Regions from separate parts of the Ruegeria sp. BE9 genome, predicted to be linked through region 2. Evidence: riboswitches for the same ligand, from Rfam matches in the RefSeq annotation. Region 2 holds a riboswitch; each other region holds the start of a gene.
What was found. Region 2 has a riboswitch for cobalamin ahead of ACR0EO_RS14660 (DUF4198 domain-containing protein). Riboswitches for the same ligand answer to the same signal wherever they lie in the genome.
Positions count from the first base shown of each region.

Region 1 (6,487 bases), on a different contig from region 2:
AACTACGCGCCGCCGTCGAAGCTGGCGACTTGGTCGAAGTTCTGGATGCACTTTGCGATATCCAATACGTGTTGGACGGAACATTCTTGGAATTCGGCCTGCACAGCGTCAAGCAGAGTGCGATGGAAGAGGTCCATGCTTCGAACATGTCCAAACTCGGCGCCGATGGTCGCCCGGTTCTGCGTGAGGATGGAAAGGTCTTGAAAGGGCCGCAGTTTCGGCGGCCCGATCTGGCTCGAATTCTTCGACAAAGCTAGTGACAACATCGAAACCGTAGCCAGCTGGTGCCATCCTACGGTTTCGATTCAGCCCGCAGCGTTCTACACCTCGACTTCGACTTTTCCGATTGGGTTCGAGCAACAGGCAAGAATGTAGCCTGCCTCGATGTCGTCTTCAGATATTCCGCCATTGTGGACCATGTGGACCTCGCCGGCGTTCTTCTTGACCTTGCAGGTTCCGCACACGCCGAAGGTGCAACCCGACGGAATGTTCAGGCCAACCGAGCGCGCTGCGGCAAGCACCGTGTCGGTCTCGGCCACTTTGGCAGTCACGCCTGAGGTCGCGAACAGAATCTCGGCGCTGCTGTCTTCGTCCGGGATCAAGTCATCCAGTTCCGGTTGATCGGCCTCGGTTTCCACCGGCGCACCGAAGCTTTCCTGATGGTAGTTGTTCATGTCAAAGCCGAGACCGCCCAGAGCATCGCGTACGGCCTGCATAAACGGCTCGGGTCCGCAGCAATACACCTCGCGTTCAAGGTAATCAGGCGCCATTAGCCCCAGCATTAACTGGTTGAACTGACCTTGATACCCCGTCCATGGGCGGTACCGATCCGGCTCTTCTACAACGAACTTCAGGTCCAAACCGTCGGTGCGGCTGGCCATCTGCTCTAACCGTTGGCGGAAGATGATCTCGGACGGCCGTTTGGCGCAGTTGATGAAGACAACATCCAGATCGCGTCCTTCATCCCACATACAGGTTGTCATCGACATCATCGGGGTAATGCCCGAACCAGCTGAGATAAACAGGTACTTTCCCGCCGCGCTTTGTACGTTGGTAAACAGGCCGGCCGGACCGATAGCCTTAACCCGCATACCGGGTTGCAGGTTTTCCAGCATCCATCGCGTACCGATGCTGTCTGCTTGCGCTTTGGCTGTAATCGTTATCGACCGCGGCCGGGACGGAGATGACGAGATCGTATAGGTTCGATGTACGACACCTCCGGGCTGGTTCGGTGCCGGGATCTCGAGAGTCAGGAACTGACCGGGGTGATAGGCAAACTGCGCCCCAGATGGAGCGCGGAACGAAAAGCTGGCGGTGTTGGGCATCTCGGGCACAACCGAGACACATTCCAGCATCTCACCATCCTGCCAGATGGCCGAAGAGCGCGTGTTCAGGTCTTTCATCAGCCTTACTCCGCCGCCATCGTGTCTGGCGCCAGTCGGGCCGACAACGTGTTGCAATACCAATCCACGAACTGCAGCACGCCAGATTCCTGAATGGGTGAATACGGACCGGGCACATAGGCCGGGCTGTTGATGCCCCGCTGGTTGTCCTCGACCACCTGACGGTCTTCGTCATTGGTGGCGACCCATACTTCGGTCAGACGTTTCACGTCATAGTCAACGCCTTCAACCGCGTCCTTGTTGACCAGCCATTTGGTTGTGACCTCAGTCTCAGTCGGGCTGATCGGAGTGACGCGGAAAACGATCGAGTGGTCGGCGAGGAAGTGGTTCCACGTGGTCGGATAGTGGAATTTCAGAAGCGATCCCGCGTCCGCAAAGGGCGAACGGCCCAACCAGCGGCGTACGGCGGACTTTCCGTCCATCGTATAGCTCTCAGCGCCTTCTTTCAGAGGCATACGAGCAAGACGGTATTGGCCGTCGTCATTAAGGTAGAACTGTGATGGCATGCCCGCATCCTGGCAGCGGTCGAAATGGGCCTGCATGTAGGCTGGCGTTTCACCACCTTCGATCCCTGTCACACCCGGATCATCTGGGAAGGTCCGACACAGAGCGGGATGGTTGCCGCCACAGTGATAGCACTCGCGGTTGTTTTCCCAGACCAGCTTCCAGTTGCCGTTCTCGATGATTGAGCTTTCAAAGGCGACCTTGGCATTTCCCAGATCATGCGGCTCAAGATACGGGCGCGCAATACTGGCGAACGTGTCGAAATCGGGAGCTTCATGTGCCAGGCAGATATAGACCAACCCGGCAAGCTCACGGCAATGGACAGTCTTTAAACCATGCTGTTTGGGATCAAAGTCCGGCCCCATATCACGGGCCCACAGCAACGAGCCGTCAAGCTCATAGGTCCATTGGTGATACGGGCAAACCAGCTTAGGCGCATTGCCTTTTGCAGCTTTGCAAATGATCGACCCACGATGGCGGCACGTGTTGTGATATGCCCGGATCTGGTTGTCAGCGCCGCGTACAATGATGACGCGATATGCCCCGACGTTGTAAGTGACGTAGTCACCTGCTTTCACCAGCTCGCACGCCGGAATGGCAAACAGCCACTCTCGATAATGAATGGTTTCTAAATCGGTCTGAAAAATCTCTGGATCGGTGTAAAACGCCTGTTCCAGAGCGTAGCCTGGGTTTCGACGCGCCAACAGGCTTTGAATGCTGTTCACTTCTGGCTCTCCTACCGCGCCCCGCGGCATTGCTTGGGCAGATGACAAGGAGGTACCGTCCGGAGTCGCGCGAGGATCACGTCCGAAACCAGTGCCCCCACCGCCACCCGCGGTTTGACATATATGCGAGGCTGGTTTCCGGACTTGAAAGGGGCTTACGCCCGGTTTCGACACCTTCCCGGGATCCTCGTCCCAGTGGTTGATTGTCGAACCTGACCTTCCTTACCGTTGCGGGGGCAGTGCCGGATTTACACCGGCTTCCCAATTCTCCACTGCCTAAGACTCAGACAGCGGCACCTCACGATTTCAGGATACTTTTGATCCACTTTGGCGCTGAAATACTTGCGACATTTCCAGAAGCAAAACAGACATGAGGAATGTCTATTCAATACGAAAGAAGAGCTGAAACGCACGTTCCCAGATGTCACCCGGCCGAAATCGAAATTCGTTGCGGCCGGGACTGATTTTCCTTTGAGGCCTGGCAGCCCGCTTGTAGCTCTTTAGGCCGACGGGCAGGGGTTTGACTCTATTCTCCCTCTTCTAGCCTTCAGGTTAGATTGCAAAACGATGGTTGCTACGAGCACCAACATCACGCCGGGCCACGTCGCGAGAGGTGGCAAGGAATCTCCAAAGGCCAGTCCGATGAAAAGAACCAGCGCAGGATTCAGAAATGTATAAGCTGCAACGCGCGTCGGCCCGATCCTGGTCGTGCTCCACTGGAATGCGAAGAACGTAACGATCGTGGTGAATATCGACAGATAGGTGATCCCAGCGAACACCTCGAAAGGAATTTCTGACCAACGGATACCACCCAATCTTGGAAACGATAACAGAAGCAACCAAATCGTGCCGGTCGCAAGAATCCAGAAAGTCATTTGCACCATCGGCTCGCCCCGGTGCAACACTTTTACCAGCGTCCCATAGGTTGCAAGCGTGAAAGTACCGGCCAAGAAAACGATATCCCCTGCGCCGAATTCAAGCGCCACGAACGCCCGGGGATCACCTCGGAAAATAACCCAGATCGCCCCGACGGTTCCTATCGGCAATGCAACACGCGCCGACAGAGACATCTTCTCGCGCAATAGTATCGCGGCAATTGTGGCTGTGATTATGGGGTTCAATGCAAAAATCGCCGCCGTATTGAGGGGAGTGGTCATACGCAGGGCAGTAAACATGCACCAAAAGAACGTGACCAACAGGATGCTAAGTAAACCGTATCGCAAAAAGTCAGAAAATGTGGGGAGAGCCAGCCCGTATCGCCATAGTACGATCGGCGCGAACAAAAGCGTCGCCAAGGCAAAGCGAATGAAGGTAAGCACGACACTGTCTAGTCCGCCAGTTATCGCGGCTGCGACCGGAAACGACGTGGCGACCAATAAAGTCGCCGTCAACATCAATCCGTGAACCGGTAAGTTTGAAACTGCCTTGGAGTTTGAGACGGTTTTTATCGCTTGAGACGGCATAACGACCTCCTACTCCGCTGCGATTGTGTTGAAACGGCTGGGGAACGGCCCTGGGTAAGAGATCTGATCCAGTGGCTTACGTCCGCTTGGTGCTTCGCGGTCTTTCAGCTCATCCGGCAGGCGTTCTGCATCGGCTTGACGCCCGATTGCGATCCCGATCTCAATCTGAAAACGTTCTGGCAATTCCAAAACTTGCGACGCACGGTCAAAGACCAGCCCTGCCATCGCATGAGCGGCATACCCAAGTGCCGAGGCCTGAAGTGCGATCTGAACCCAGGCGGCCCCCGCGTCGAAGCTATTGTAGTGCGAAACCTTATTGGGTCGGCCTTCGTTACCCGGCATCACTGTATCCGATACCAAAAAGACCAAAGCCGAGGCATCTGCGGCCCATTTTTGATTGAACGGGTCGAGGAGCGATACAAACGCCGGCCAATGAGCACTGTCCCGCATAGCATAAAGGAACCGCCACGGCTGAACATTGAATGCGGACGGTGCCCAACGACCCGCTTCAAGAATACTAAGAAGATGTGATTCTGGCATCGCGGAGGCGTCATAGGAACGTGGCGACCAGCGAGATAGGAACAGCGGCTCAATAGGGTGGTCCGGGTTTCTTTTGGTGCGCATTTCAGGCTCTCCAATTCGTTTGCTTAGGATTTTCGGTGAGGATGGCGAGCGTGGTTGAAACGCCTAGCCAGTCTCGTACAAGAAATACGCCTGCGCCCTAGAGTATAGAATTCGGAGATTGGTAATATCACTATTCACTGATAGTGAATAACCATGGACCACATGACAGCACTCAACGTATTCCGCACGGTCGTGGAGCATGGCAGTTTTGCAGCCGCCTCTCGCCATCTTGGCTTGTCGCCAGCAGCGGTGAGTAAGAACATCAGCGAATTGGAAACACACCTTTCAACGCGCCTGATCAACCGTACCACACGTCGAATGAGCCTGACTGAAGAAGGATCACTGTACTTCGAACGCGTCGCTCGAATCCTCGAAGACCTCCGGGATGCGGACGAAACACTGCAGGCCACACAGAATACACCCCGCGGACTGTTGCGTGTTAGTGCCCCGGTGACCCTTACACTGACCGGTTTGTCGGATGCAATTCCTGAGTTTTTAAGCCGCTATCCAGACGTATCACTAGATCTGAACCTCGATGACAGGCGGGTCAATCTGGTCGAAGAAGGTTTCGATATTGCCCTACGCGGCAGTGACAGTCTTGAAGACTCCGGTCTTATCGCGCGCAAGCTGATGACCATGGAACATGTGCTATGTGCGGCGCCGGCGTATTTTGAAAACCATGGTCGACCTGAGCGCCCCGAAGATCTTTCTAAGCATAATTGCATTCAGTTCAGCCTGTCGGACCATGCCGCAAAATGGTCTTTTCAGAACGGCGCCCGTTCGGTCAGTATCCCGATTGGTGGACGCTATAAAGTTTCCTCCAGCCTTGCAGTTCGTGATGCCCTTCGCGCTGGGTTTGGGCTTAGCCTGATCCCACGTTTGTATGTTGCAGACGACCTCGCCTCGGGCCGTCTGTGTACAGCATTGGAAGACTGGAAACCGAACGAAACTTCACTTTACGCCGTCTACCCTTCTCGGCGCTATGTCGTCTCGAAGGTTCGAGTTTTCCTCGATTTTCTGGTCGAGGAGTTTTGTGCTTAGCATGGGCATCTTACCCACCCAGTGCTTCAGACGAAAACGCTGCCAATGGTGCGTAGTGTGACCATCCCTTGCAAAGGTTAGCCCTCTTTAAGATCCCTCAGCACATCTTATTTTAGACGACCTGAAACGGACCTGCGCCCTCAAATTACTACGTGGTAGTTTCGCTGTTGCTTATGCCAACTCTTTCCGGGTGTGGTCGGTAAATAGTTGCGAAAACCGTTGCGTTGCAGTCGATCTATACTGTGTCGGCGGGTAAACGGCGTAAATTCCTCCTGACGGGAGTGACCAATCTGGGAGCAACTGAATCAAGGATTTCTCTGCCAGTTCTCTCTTAACGTAGAAGTCCGGAAGGATTGAGATACCCGCAGATTCAAGCGTCATCGATTTGATTGCGGGCGTTACGTCTGCCGACAGCGCTCGCGTCATTTCAACATCGATCGGATCTCTGGCCTCCCCAGAAAACCGCCAGCGCAATGGGGCTAACAAGGCCTGATGCTCGATAAATGGAAAGCTTGGTAAGTCCCTTGGTGTTTTCGGGGCTCCGAACTCTTCGACAATCTTCTCAGTAGCCACGACGATCTGCCGGAAATCCCCCAGTTTTCGAGCGATATTCGCGGAATCGGTTAGCCAGCCGACACGATATGCGATGTCGAAACGTGCTTCGACCGGATCCATTCGCAAGTCACTCAGCGTAAGCTCAACTGTCACTGCGGGGTACATTTTGCGA
Region 1 is NZ_JBQFTS010000009.1:16,533-23,019, reverse strand. It holds gene ACR0EO_RS19355 (pyrophosphohydrolase domain-containing protein) at 1-257, shown strand, start outside; gene ACR0EO_RS19350 (FAD-binding oxidoreductase) at 321-1,403, opposite strand; gene ACR0EO_RS19345 (aromatic ring-hydroxylating oxygenase subunit alpha) at 1,409-2,662, opposite strand; cobalamin riboswitch at 2,745-2,948, opposite strand; gene ACR0EO_RS19340 (DMT family transporter) at 3,133-4,095, opposite strand; gene ACR0EO_RS19335 (nitroreductase family protein) at 4,105-4,719, opposite strand; gene ACR0EO_RS19330 (LysR family transcriptional regulator) at 4,873-5,760, shown strand; gene ACR0EO_RS19325 (LysR family transcriptional regulator) at 5,932-6,487, opposite strand, start outside.
Region 1: linked by a shared signal. The riboswitch ahead of ACR0EO_RS19345 (aromatic ring-hydroxylating oxygenase subunit alpha) and the one ahead of ACR0EO_RS14660 (DUF4198 domain-containing protein) in region 2 are both predicted to bind cobalamin.

Region 2 (6,487 bases):
GACCGGGATGGCGAGTACTATCTGCGTCAGGAAGGCAACGGCCTGTTGGTCGGCGCGTATGAGAAAGACATGAAATTTTGGGCCGAGGAAGGCACTCCGCTGGACTTCGCGCACGACCTGTTCCCCGATGATCTTGAACGGATCGAAGAGAACATGATGAATGCCATAGAACGCCTGCCTGCCGTGGGCGAAGCTGGCATCAAACGAGTCATCAATGGCCCGATGATTTGGTCGCCAGACTCGAACGTCCTGATGGGCCCGGTGCCCGAAGTAGAGGGTTATTTCTGCTGCAACGGCATCATCCCCGGCTTTTCGCAATCAGGTGGCATGGGCCTGATGGCAGCGCAGTGGATCATCGAGGGCGAAACCGAATACGACATGTTCGCATGGGACATGGCGAGGTTTGACACCTGGGCCACTAAGGAATTCACAAAGGCCAAAGTACAGGACCAATACGCACACCGTTTTGCGATCCACTTCCCGAACGAAGAACGCAGCGCTGGTCGCCCTGCCCGTGTGCGCCCGATCTATGAGACGCAAAAGGACATGGGCGCCGTCTTTGGTCTCAATGTCGGCTGGGAGCACCCCCTTTGGTTTGCAGATGAGCCTGGCACCGTAGATACCAATGGCTTCACTCGCCAGAACTGGTGGGGGCCTGTCGGCGAAGAATGCAAAATGTTGCGGGATCGCGCGGGCATCATCGATATCTCGAACTTTGCAAAATACATCTGCAAAGGACCTGACGCTGGAGATTGGCTGAACGCGGTTTTTGCCAACAATATGCCTAAGTCGGTGGGACGATCCTGCCTGACCCCTTTGATTTCAAAGCGCGGCGGAATTGCCGGAGACTTCACCGTCACCCGCGTAGCCGAGGATGAATTCTGGATCATCGGCTCGGGAATGGCGGAACGCTATCACAAACGGTTCTTCAAGCAGGTTCCGCTTCCGGAAGGCACCACGTTTGAAAGCAAGACCGAAGCGATGTGCGGCTTCAACGTCGCTGGCCCCAAGTCGCGTGAAATCCTGCAAAGCTTGACCAATGCGTCGCTGGCAACCAAAGACTTTCCATTCTTGCGCTCGGCCATGATCGAGCTAGCGGGCGTCAAAGTACTGGCCCTGCGTGTATCCTTCACCGGCGACTTGGGATGGGAACTGCATTGCGCCACCGAAGATCAAGCTCGCCTGTATGACGCCCTCATCGAAGCAGGCAAAGAGTTCGGTGCCGGTCCAGTCGGCAGCCGAGCACTGATGTCTATGCGTGTCGAAAAAGGCTATGGATCGTGGAGCCGCGAATATAGCCCTGAGTACTGGCCACATGAAGTGGGACTGGAACGTCTCTGCAAGTTCGAGAAGGATTTCTTGAACAAAGAGGCGGCGCTGAAAGTACTTGAGAACCCCGCCCGCGAACAGTTGGTCCTGCTGCACTTGGAAGAGGCGGACGTCAACGCTTCGAACGCCGATGCAACCGGTGGCGAGCCGATCTTTAAGAACGGTGAAGGCATTGGTCGTGTGACCTCGGGCACTTACGGCTATACCGTCGGCATGTCCCTGGCCTTGGGGTATGTCAAAAGCGCCAAGCCCGGCGATGAGGTCGAAGTGATGGTTTTGGGCCGCCCCCACAAAGCTACCATTCTGCACGAGCCCCCGTTTGATGCGGCAGGCGAGGTACTGCGCGGTTAAGCTTGATTAAAGAGTGAGCCAGCCCTGTCGGCTGGCTCCTTCGGGCGCGAGCTTTTTATAGGTGCCAACCCGTCACCAGCGAAATCGGATTCCTTTGCAAAATCACCACACCGCCCGTCGCCTTAGCGCAGGTGGTCTCAAGCGACCACCAATTTACCTTCGCGCAAATCCAGCGCGTCTGGTGCGAGCGCTGCCCGGAACGAAGGCGAATGACTAACCAGCAGAATAGCCTGCGGCAGTGACTTTAGGATCTCCAACAGCCGCGCTTCGTTCTTGGTATCCAACGCGTTCGTGGGTTCGTCCAACAGCAGCACTTCGGGATCCATCGCCAGAACCGTGGCCAATGTCACAAGGCGTTTTTCTCCGCCCGAAAGTTTGTGGGTGATACGGTTCTTCAGATGCATCAAGTCCAGATCGCCCAGCACTTTGTCGACGACCGTCAGCGCCTCATCCCGTGACTTACCAAGGTTCAAGGGGCCAAAGGCAATGTCCTCGGCGACAGTTGGGCAGAATAGCTGATCGTCGGCATCCTGAAACACAAGACCCATACGACGGCGCACTTCGTGAAAGTCGGCCTCGACGTTGCGCTGTTGCCCAAAGATCGTCACGGTGCCCGAGGTTGGGCGTTGCAGTCCAAGCATGATGCGCAACAAAGTCGACTTGCCGGCACCGTTTGGGCCCGTTAGTGACAGGCGCTGTCCGGCACTTAGGTTCAGGTCGGCACCATTCAGAACTGGGGCTTGGCCAGGATATGCAAAGCACACATTTTCTAGCGCGATCAAAGTCATGCGAAGTCCCATATGAGCAAGACAATGCAGAGGACGCAAAGACCTACAGCAAAAACAATGTCCTTGTGGCTCAGTTTATAGTCCTGAAGCAACAGCATACGCCCCGAGAAGCCTCGGCATTTCATGGCTGCAAGAATCCGCTCCGAGCGTTCGATCGCGCGGACCAGCATCATACCAACCAGATAACCGAAGCTTCGATAGGTATGCCAATTCGTCCCCGGGCGAAATCCGCGTACTTTCATAGCAGATCGAAGACGCAGGTACTCTTCTCGCAGAACTTCGATGTATCGGATAGTGAACATCATCAGAAGCACGAGTTTTTCAGGGCAGTGTAGCCGATGCAGGGCATGACCCAGCGTGACAGGCTCCATAGTTCCAACCAGAACCATCACGGACAGGATCACCGCGTTGGCAGTGAGTGCGATCTCGATTGCTTTCCACAGGCCCTGCCAGCTGGCCGGGAAACCCCAAACGGTAAACATCGGATCACCGGGCATGGAAAACGGCAGCAGTACCAGCATGAAAATGATGAACCCGTCCATCATGGCCATGCGTTTCAGCGTTTTCCGCCAAGGCAGACGTGACATCGCGAGAAGGGAAAGGGAAACCGTAAATGCGGCAATAAGCGCGGGAATAGACCACAACGAAACGGTCACAATCGCAAAGATCACCGCCATCACGATCCGCACACGCGGATCGAGCGGGCTGATGAGGCCTTCGCGCTGTACACCTGCCTCAGACAGTGTCTTTTCACGAGGTCCCAGTGCGTGCGCCATCAGGCGGCCAACTTCCTGCGCGCGGCGAGGTAAAAGCCAAGCCCGAATAAACCGGCAATATAGCCAATCCCGCCAAGGATGGTCTGTAGATCGTTTTGCTCACGGTAGGCTGCGATCTCGCGGCGCAGGGGGCGCATCTCATCGCGGACCACTTTAGCAATCATCTGTTGCTGTTCTGCGTTAAATGACGCTGCATCGGTCGTTGAGGCTGTTGCGGTGGGTGTTACTATAGCCTCGACACCCATGATTTCCGCGACTTCTTGGGCAGGCATGACGATTTCAGCGATATGACCGGCGCCGAGATCCGCAAAGAAAGTATGCGTAACGGCTAAGGTCGGTTTGTAGATAAAGAAGCCATCGCCGTCTGTGACCACACGGCCCAATTCGGTTCCGTCCGGTCCGCTCACGACAACCTCGGTGTCACTTGCCATGTCACCATTCGAGAACCCCAGTTCTCCTTCTATCGAGTCACCGGAGGCAAAGACACCCGCGATAACCTTGTGCGCCAGCGCCGGTAAAGGCGCACAGCACAAAGCCAGAATGAGAACCATATGCTTCATGTGGTTGCTCCTTTGAGGAAGAGCTCGGGCTTGACCTTACGGGCCAGCAACACAGCAAAACCAGTCAGCAGCGCTTCGATCGCCATGACAGGGATATGTGCAAAGAACACGAGCTTGGCGGCGGGCAGGAATTCCTCACCCGACAGGGCCAGCGAAATGGCGACCATTGCGGTTGTAGCCGCGATTGCGAAGGCTCCGCCTACGCCCCCCCAAATCGCGCCATGCAGAGGTGTTCCGCGTGCGATCAGGCGGCCAAAGAGCATTCCGGCCAGAACTGCAGGCAGCGCAATGTTGAGGGTGTTGATCCCCAATACCGTCAACCCGCCAAAGCCAAAGAAGACAGCTTGGAGCAAAAGCCCGACGAACAGTGCCGGGAAGGCGGCCCAGCCGAGCAAAAGCCCGGCCATGCCATTCAGGATCAAATGCACCGACGACGGACCGATCGGGACGTGGATCAAGGAAGCCACGAAGAAGGTGGCCGACAGCACCCCCGCAGTGGGGATGCGATCAAGATCCAGCGACCTGAGACCCATAGCAATCCCGCCCGCGGCCGCAACGGCGCCGCCAATGACGACCGGGTTGGAAAGGGCTCCGTCGACGATGTGCATCTCTTACTCCATGTCCCAGGCGCGGATCCAGATGACCGCATCCTGGCTGAGTTCTTTGCCCTCATGTTCGGTTGCCGGACCCGAACCAAGTGCAGCGAACCCCCAATAACCCGCTTTCGGTACGCCGAACGAGAAATAACCGTTATCGTCCGAAATGGCGACCACAGCGCCACCTGGCATCGGAGAGACCGACGGAGTCGATGACGCCGCGCTGTCCATGTCTGGTTCAGCGGCCATGTATTCGATCTCGATCTCGGCACCTGCTACCGGTTGACCATCGGCCAATACGCGGCCGGTGAATGTTGAACCCGCGATAACGTTGGTTGGCTTGTTCAGCGGAATGATCTCGGTTGCCAAACCAACCGGATTCATCCAGTCGGTTGGCAGCTCATTGCGGTTCAGAAACGCCTTGGTTAGCTGCTGGATGTAGATGTCCTCGGATTCCTCATAGTAGGGCTGAGGAACGGTAACCAGCACGTAGTCACCCGAGCGTTTGACAGGAACCGAACCCTTGAACGCCGCGCCTTCGTTCTCACCGCCGGTAAAACGCACGGGTTCCAACGTATCCAGCAGGTCGGTTTTCTCACCATTGTGGATCACATAGAATTCCTGTGGCTTCTCCAGATCCATGACATGGCCGTTCTCGAACGGGTGCCAAAAGATGAGCTTTACCGGAACATCACCTGGTTTCTCGATCATGGTTTCGGTGGTGTATTCCAGCAGGAAATGCGCCTGTGCCATGGCGGGTAGCGCCAGAGCGGTTGCGGCCGCGCAGAGCAGCTTTTTCATGTAAATTCGTCCTTGTCCCATCGCGCCATTCCCGGCACGAAATGCGTTGTGACTGAGGGGGTCCAAGGCCGTTGTGCTTAATTAAGCATCCCGGTCCGCGAACATCCCGTCGCCGATTAGGAGTGCTCCTAATGGGAGCACATGTCCGGCAGGTCTCCTGACTTGCGGGTCTAAGCGTTGGACTGGCCTTCCCGAGTACCCTCAGTGGCGTATCAGCCCTGCTCGCCGCCTACAGTTGCGGGTGCAGTTGCGGAATTGGGCCAAAACCCTCACCGCATTCCCTATTGATTCCAAAGCGAGCTCCGGAACCGGACATGCCGAGCGGCTTGCCAGACATTGCTGTTCTCAGTCAACAAACTTTTGCATCAGGAGCAGGAAAAAGCCGGGGCAGAATACCCCAACGTTCGGGCAAGAAACGTCAACCAATTAGCGCTCGTGCCTTAACCAAGTCTGTGTAAGCGCGATTAATTCAATCATAACAGCAAGCTTGGCCGGATTTGGCAGCATCAGGAGTAAGCAAAACAGTTGAATGTAAAGTGGCGCATTGATGCCGACGAACCCTTTAAATGAAGGGCTTTGAGGTCAATGCGGTGAACCCACTGTTCGATTTGACCACCATCGGGATTAGCAGTGGTGAGAATCGAGGAACGCCCTATCGCATCGCTTTATCTAAGTGGAGTCTTACGCCCAGAAAATCCTTCATTTCCTTCTGCCCTTTGGGAGTTACCGAAAGAACTCTGCGTTCTTTGGTTCGGATTATCCAGCTTCTCTCGAAAGCCAGTTCAGCCACCGCCGCACCTACCGCTCCTGCAACGTGGTGACGGCGTTCACTCCAATCCAGACATTGGCGAGCAAACAGCCGCTTCGAAGTACGCAAGTCCGACACATCAATTCCAAGGGACGTAAACATCGCCACCCCTTTTGGTGTCAGATCGTAATCACTGTCCAAAGGAACCAAGGAGCCATTTTCCACCAACGCATCCGCAATCGCGACGCCCAGACGACCAGCGATGTGATCATAACACATGCGCGCATCCTGAATGGGCGTTCGCACCTTTGGTTTGGCTGGCACACCGGGATCAATTTGTGCTGTCTGCACCGCAAGCTGTTCCAGCGCATTAGCGATCTCGGGCGAAGCTAACCTGTAGTAATTGTGTCTTCCACTTTTCTCTCGCGACACCAAACCGCCAGCAAGCAAAAGCCCGAGGTGCTCGCTTGCAGTGGCGGCTGAAACACCAGCAACACCCGCAAGTTCGGTCGCGGTCAAAGCCCTGCCATCAAACAAT
Region 2 is NZ_JBQFTS010000005.1:97,099-103,585, reverse strand. It holds gene ACR0EO_RS14685 (GcvT family protein) at 1-1,680, shown strand, start outside; gene ACR0EO_RS14680 (energy-coupling factor ABC transporter ATP-binding protein) at 1,818-2,468, opposite strand; gene cbiQ (cobalt ECF transporter T component CbiQ) at 2,465-3,244, opposite strand; gene ACR0EO_RS14670 (cobalt ABC transporter permease) at 3,244-3,804, opposite strand; gene cbiM (cobalt transporter CbiM) at 3,801-4,412, opposite strand; gene ACR0EO_RS14660 (DUF4198 domain-containing protein) at 4,416-5,201, opposite strand; cobalamin riboswitch at 5,332-5,529, opposite strand; gene ACR0EO_RS14655 (ArsR/SmtB family transcription factor) at 5,854-6,487, opposite strand, start outside.

Region 3 (6,487 bases), on a different contig from region 2:
CCAGCCTTGTAGTTGTCCGTCGCAAAGGTTGCGTCCGCAGAGTCAATCGGGCTTAGCGGTGTGTCCAAAGCAATCACCAACACACCAGCGTCACGCGCCTGCTGAACCGCAGGAACAATCGAGCTTGTGTCAGACGCCGTGAGCAAAATGCCTTTTGCACCGTCAAGGATGCAGGTCTCTATAGCCTGAACCTGAGTTTCGTGGTCGCCGTCGATTTTCCCCGCAAAGGCCTTCAGTGTCATGCCAAGCTCTTCAGCCTTAGCTGTGGCGCCTTCCTTCATCTTTACAAAGAATGGATTGGTATCTGTCTTCGTGATCAGGCAGACAGTTTCACCGGCCGCTTGGGCAGATGCAGCCGCTACCGTGAGTGCGGTCGCCGATGCGGCAATCTTGAATAGATTTCTCATATTGTCCTCCCAAAAAATGTTGTGCCTCGCATGACGTGCCTGCGAGGTCAGACCTCATCCTCCAATGAAGGTCTCAATCAAGAAACCGTGATTCTGGTATCCCTGTCAATAAATAAATAAAGTTTATTTATTAATTTACCCCGACACCTTTTCATAAGAAAACAAGGTGTTTATGCTTAATTTTATGGAGAAAGAGGCGCTCAAAACACTGACCGGCGGGGTAAGTCAAAGTGGTGTTCGCGATCACAACGAACGACTGATTTTGACGGTTTTACAACGGCATGGGCCTGCCGCTGGCGCCGACGTAGCTCGGCTGACAGGCCTGTCACCTCAGACCGTTTCCATTATTTTACGGAAACTCGAAAAGGACGAGATTCTCAAGCGCGGCACCCCTCTCCGCGGTAAAGTTGGAAAACCTTCGATCCCTATGGAGCTAAACCCGGAAGGCATTTTATCTGTCGGGATGAAGATAGGGAGACGCAGCGCCGACCTTCTTTTGATCGACTTTACAGGCAGACCGCGACGCCAGCTTTCCACGACCTATGACTATCCGCTGCCAGAGGTTATCTTCGGGTTTCTGGAGACTGGTTTGGAAACACTATTGTCCCCCGAACCTCAAAGGCTTCGCGACCGGGTCTGCGGTATTGGAATTGGAACGCCGTTCGAGCTTTGGAAATGGCACGACCTGTCCGGGCTTGCCGCCAAGAAATTCCGTTCCTGGAAAAACGTGAACTTTTTTTCCGAGGTTGCCAAGTTCAGTGACTTGCCGGTTTTCGTGGTCAACGACGCGACGGCCGCGTGTCACGCAGAGCACCTTTATGGTCGCGGCGCTGAATATCGCGACTATTTTTATTTCTTCATTGGTTCCATGATCGGCGGCGGCGTCGCGCTGAACGGCACCGTATTCGAGGGCAACCAAGGCAATGCCGGCGCGCTAGGCGCAATGCGTACGACAGGTCCATTGGGTGAAAGCCAGCAATTGATCGACACGGCCTCGCTGTTTCTGCTTGAAGACAGGTTGATCGAAGGGGGCGTCGATCCAGAAATCCTCTGGAAGAAGCCGCAGGATTGGAGCACTATTTCCCGGTACGTTGAACCATGGATTGGCACCACGGCGCAGGAATTGGCCAAAGCTGCACTCTCTATTTGCGCGGTCATCGATTTTGAGGCGATTTTCATCGATGGTGCATTCCCGCCGGAAGTGCGGGAGGAGTTGGTATCGAGGGTTCGCCGTTATTTAATCAACCAAGACAAACGCGGCTTGATTCCTCCGGTCGTAGAAGCTGCTTCGGTTGGAGAAAACGCCCGTGGCATTGGGGCGGCAAGCAGCCCGATTTTCCGCCAGTTTCTTTTGAATACAAACGCAGGGCTTTCGGGGATGTAATGGAAGTTCCTCGCATTGAAACTCCCAGAAAAACGATGGGCCCCAGATTCTGCTATCAGCGCTTCTCCAGAATTTTGCTTCTGTGATGCGCACCAAAACCCGGAACGTTCTAAGATTGGTTATCTGAATTCACTTCGTTTTATTTCACGCTGATGCCGCACCGGACTTAAGAACCCTGTAAACATCTGCGTTTTGTGTTTTCAGCGAAAAAAAGACAGGGTGTAAGACTTTTGCTAGCCACAGGAAGAACTCATTGTGAGGCAATCGGCGCATAGCTACCGTCCTTTCGGTGTACTTCACGCCCGCTGAGTGGCGGATTGAATACGCAGACGAGCCTCAAGTCAGCATCTGTCGCTTTCACCAAATGCCGGTCATGTTGGTCCAAGGCATAGAGAGTAAATGGCTCGAGGGAATGCCAGGTTTCATCGCCGAGCGCCCTAATCTGCCCCCTGCCCTCGATGCAGTAGCACGCCTCTAGATGGTGGGTGTATTCAAGCTCGAGCTCTTCGCCCTGTTTGATGATCGTATCCGTCAGCGAAAATCCCATGCCATCAGAGGCAAGCAACAACCGTCTACTCTCCCAACCCGGACCAGAAACATCTCGTTCCGTACCCAGGATCTCTTTGAGCGCCCTTACAATCATCTTTCATTGCCTTTTTGCTATCGTACCGCACGATTCATCCCGCCATCGGATAGTATACTCTGTCCGTTTATATACCGGGCACCTTCACTGGCTAGAAACACGCAAGCCTGTCCAATTTCCTTAAAGGTTGCGGGCCGCTGAGCAGGAATTTCCCGTCGGGCTTGTTCGGACAGGTTTACGTTTTCGCAGAATCCCGGGAGCAGGTTGTTCATGCGAATGTTGTGCCGCGCATAACGATCCCCGTAAAGCTTTGAGAAGCTGTGCAAAGCACCCCGTAACATGCTCATAGGATAAGGTGCTCGCGGTTCGACCGTATTCATGGATGAGATGTTTACGAAAGCACCCCCGCCTTGTTCGATCAATATGGGCGTAACAATGCGAGCAATCTTCACAACGTTCAGTACATACATATCCAAACTTTCGTGCCAAAGCTCGTCGCTTAGCTCCAAGAGGGGCCCGTCAAAATCAGGATCGAAGCCCACTGTCTTGATGGCTTCGGGTACCGTTCCTCCATGACCCATGTTGCTGACAATTGCATCAATCCGTCCATACTTGCTCATGGTGTCGTCGATCATTGCCTGCAAGTCACCCACATCCAGAACAGAGCCACGGCGGCCAATGCCCCCAAGTTCTTCCGCCAATTCCACGGACCGATTGGACGGGGACATCAGAGAAACTTTATAGCCTGCCTTTGCCATCTCAATGGCGCAGCCCCGGCCGATCCCTTGTCCTGTACCTGTCATCAGCGCGACTTTGACTTCGGGCATGGTGTCTCCTTTCTTCGGACGCATTGTGTGAGGTTTTTCAAACTGAAGTCATTGTAACTCTCAGGCTTTCAGTTGCCCTATCGAGTTTTTAGGTTCCTCCTGTTAGTTTTTCTCACATGGCAGAGAACCTCAGACACCTTCGCGCCCTTCAGGCCTTTGACGAAACCGCAACCCACTCCAACGTGACCAAGGCAGCGAATGTTCTGAACGTCACTCACGGGGCGATCAGTCGGCAGATTAAACTGCTAGAACTTCATCTCGGCGTCTCGCTCTTTCATCGCCGCCCCAATGGCGTTGAACTGACCAAAGCCGGAGAACGCCTGTATCAATCGACACGCGGGGCGTTTTCAGCGCTACAACTGGGCGTAATGGATGTGAAGCGGCTACATCACCGACAGTCGCTTACAGTTTCATTATCCACTTCACTGGCGCTCAAATGGCTTGTGCCGTTACTGAGTTCATTTCAACAGAAGCATCCGGGTATTGCCTTGTTGCTGGACACGAACGATGCCCTTGCGAACTTCGACACATCTGAGGTCGATGTAGCTCTGAGGTTTGGAGAACCCGGCTGGGACGGGCTCTATCATGAGAAAATTAGACAAGAGGAATTGATTGTCGTAGCCGCGCCCTCACTTGTTGAGAAAACAGACTTGCCCTTGAGCGCCGAAGACATCGCCAACCTTCCCCTCTTACACGATGCATTTAACGTCGGATGGGAAAGCTGGGCCGAGCAAGTTGGATTGAACCCCGAACGCATCAACGCACAGAGCATAAAATACGTGGATAGTGCTGTTCTCTTGGAAGCTGCGATTGATGGGCAAGGCGTTGCGTTGGCCAGACACCTTTTGGCGGAGAGGGACTTAAAGCTTGGCCGACTGACCCGTCTCGATCAAAGCAATGTTCCTCTGGACCGCGGATTGTATTTCGTCTGCCGACCCGGCGATCAGGAACGAGTCACAGTTAGAATTTTCAAAAAATGGCTCATGTCCATCTGAGCTTTGTATCCACAAGGTACAACCCGGCTTGCCTTCGCGGTACATAGGTCCGGTCTTGTAGGTTTTGCGTCGTACTGGCGATTGTAACGTTTGCGCCGTCAATCAATTTGCGGGATCTGAACTCCACCAAACTGCACTTTTGGCCAAATCGTTCATGACTGTTGTCCACCGCGAATTGAACGGTAAAGCCCGCCGACCTTTCGCCCTCGTCTCAGAAGAAACCAATTGCCTAATGACGACCTAAAACTACGCAGTCAATTCCTTGCAGATTGCGCTGTGACTAAACGGTTTTATAAGGCATCAAGCAAATAAAGGCTTGTTTCTCGTCCCTGCAACGCGCCGGATCACGCGCACTATTTTGAATATCACGATGTTAGCAAGTCAAAAGAATCCTCAAGCTGCCTCACCCAATATGTTGACAAACCATCACCACCAAACCCAATATGGTGTTGCTTCGGTTCTTTCGATTCATGTCGAAAGCTAAGAGGGAAACCGGTGAAATTCCGGCGCTGCCCCCGCAACTGTAAGCGGAGAGTTCGGCTGAATATGCCACTGAAAGTTTCCTTTTGGGAAGGCCAGTCCGAACATTGATCCGCGAGCCAGGAGACCTGCCGCAGGCGTAGACGATAACCACGAACGGAGGGTTCGGGGGCGCGCATCGGGAACTTATTACCCGTGACGTCCTCGGCTTTGATTAAAAGGACAGAGGACCAATGAGCATTACCGTATATTCCAAACCCGCCTGTGTACAATGCACCGCCACCACCCGCGCGCTGGACGCAAAAGGCATTATATATGACGTCGTCGACCTGACCGAAGACGACAGCGCGATGACCCATGTGACCGAGCTGGGCTATCGTCAGGCACCAGTCGTAATCGCAGGCAGCGATCACTGGTCTGGCTTTCGCCCGGACATGATCGCCCAACTGGCCTGATCCGTGACCGCGCCGATCCCGGCGCTGGTCTATTTCTCATCGAAATCGGGAAACACCCACCGCTTTGTTACGCGGCTGGGCCTGCCTTCTTTACGCATTCCGATAGAGGTGGATCAGCAGCCTGAACCCAGAAGCCCATATGTTTTAATGTGCCCAACTTATGCCGATTGCGAAGGTCGCGGAGCAGTTCCTAAACAGGTGATCCAGTTCCTGAACGATCCCCTCCGACGCGCTGGAATCGTAGGGGTGATTGGCACCGGAAATCGGAATTTCGGTGCGACCTACGCTTTGGCCGGTCGCATCATCGCGCAGAAATGCAAGGTGCCGCTGCTCTATTCCTTTGAACTGGCCGGCACCGAAACAGACATCGCCCGCGTCCGCGCAGGGCTTGAGAGATTAGGGAGAAACCAATGCTCGACAGCAGCGTAAATGAGCAGGACTATCACGCGCTGAATGCGATGCTGAACCTCTATGATAGTGAGGGGAAGATCCGCTTCGACGCCGACCGTATGGCCGCGCGGCAGTACTTCCTGCAGCATGTGAACCAGAACACAGTATTCTTCCACTCGCTGGATGAAAAGCTGGGGTATCTGGTTTCCGAGGGCTATTATGAAGAGGCCGTTCTGGACCAGTATTCCAAGAACTTCATGCGCAAGATCTGGGATGCGGCCTATGCAAAGAAATTCCGGTTCCCGACCTTTCTGGGCGCATTCAAGTATTACACCTCGTACACCCTGAAAACTCGTGACGGACAAAGGTACCTCGAACGTTATGAGGATCGCGTTGTCATGACCGCGCTGGCTCTAGCGCGTGGCGATGAGGCGCTGGCCGTGTCCTTCATGGAAGAAATGTTAGCTGGCCGTTTCCAGCCCGCTACCCCGACCTTTCTGAACGCGGGCAAGGCCTCACGCGGCGAACTAATCTCGTGCTTCTTACTGCGTCTGGAAGACAACATGGAGAGCATCGGGCGCGGCATCAACTCAGCCCTGCAGCTGTCCAAGCGCGGCGGTGGCGTTGCACTGTTGCTGACCAACATCCGCGAGCATGGCGCCCCGATCAAAGGGATTGAGAACCAATCCTCTGGCGTGATCCCTGTGATGAAACTGCTGGAAGACAGCTTCTCCTACGCCAACCAGCTGGGTGCGCGGCAAGGAGCTGGCGCGGTCTATCTGAACGCCCACCACCCGGACATCATGCGGTTCCTCGACACCAAGCGCGAAAACGCGGATGAGAAAATCCGCATCAAAACGCTGAGCCTTGGCGTGGTGATCCCCGACATCACCTTTGAGCTGGCGAAAAAGAACGCCGATATGTACCTTTTCTCGCCGCATGATGTGGAAAAGGTCTATGGCGTGC
Region 3 is NZ_JBQFTS010000009.1:25,310-31,796, reverse strand. It holds gene ACR0EO_RS19400 (substrate-binding domain-containing protein) at 1-407, opposite strand, end outside; gene ACR0EO_RS19395 (ROK family transcriptional regulator) at 592-1,791, shown strand; gene ACR0EO_RS19390 (ectoine synthase) at 2,042-2,434, opposite strand; gene ACR0EO_RS19385 (SDR family oxidoreductase) at 2,452-3,201, opposite strand; gene ACR0EO_RS19380 (LysR substrate-binding domain-containing protein) at 3,318-4,196, shown strand; cobalamin riboswitch at 4,635-4,826, shown strand; gene nrdH (glutaredoxin-like protein NrdH) at 4,910-5,131, shown strand; gene nrdI (class Ib ribonucleoside-diphosphate reductase assembly flavoprotein NrdI) at 5,147-5,560, shown strand; gene nrdE (class 1b ribonucleoside-diphosphate reductase subunit alpha) at 5,542-6,487, shown strand, end outside.
Region 3: linked by a shared signal. The riboswitch ahead of nrdH (glutaredoxin-like protein NrdH) and the one ahead of ACR0EO_RS14660 (DUF4198 domain-containing protein) in region 2 are both predicted to bind cobalamin.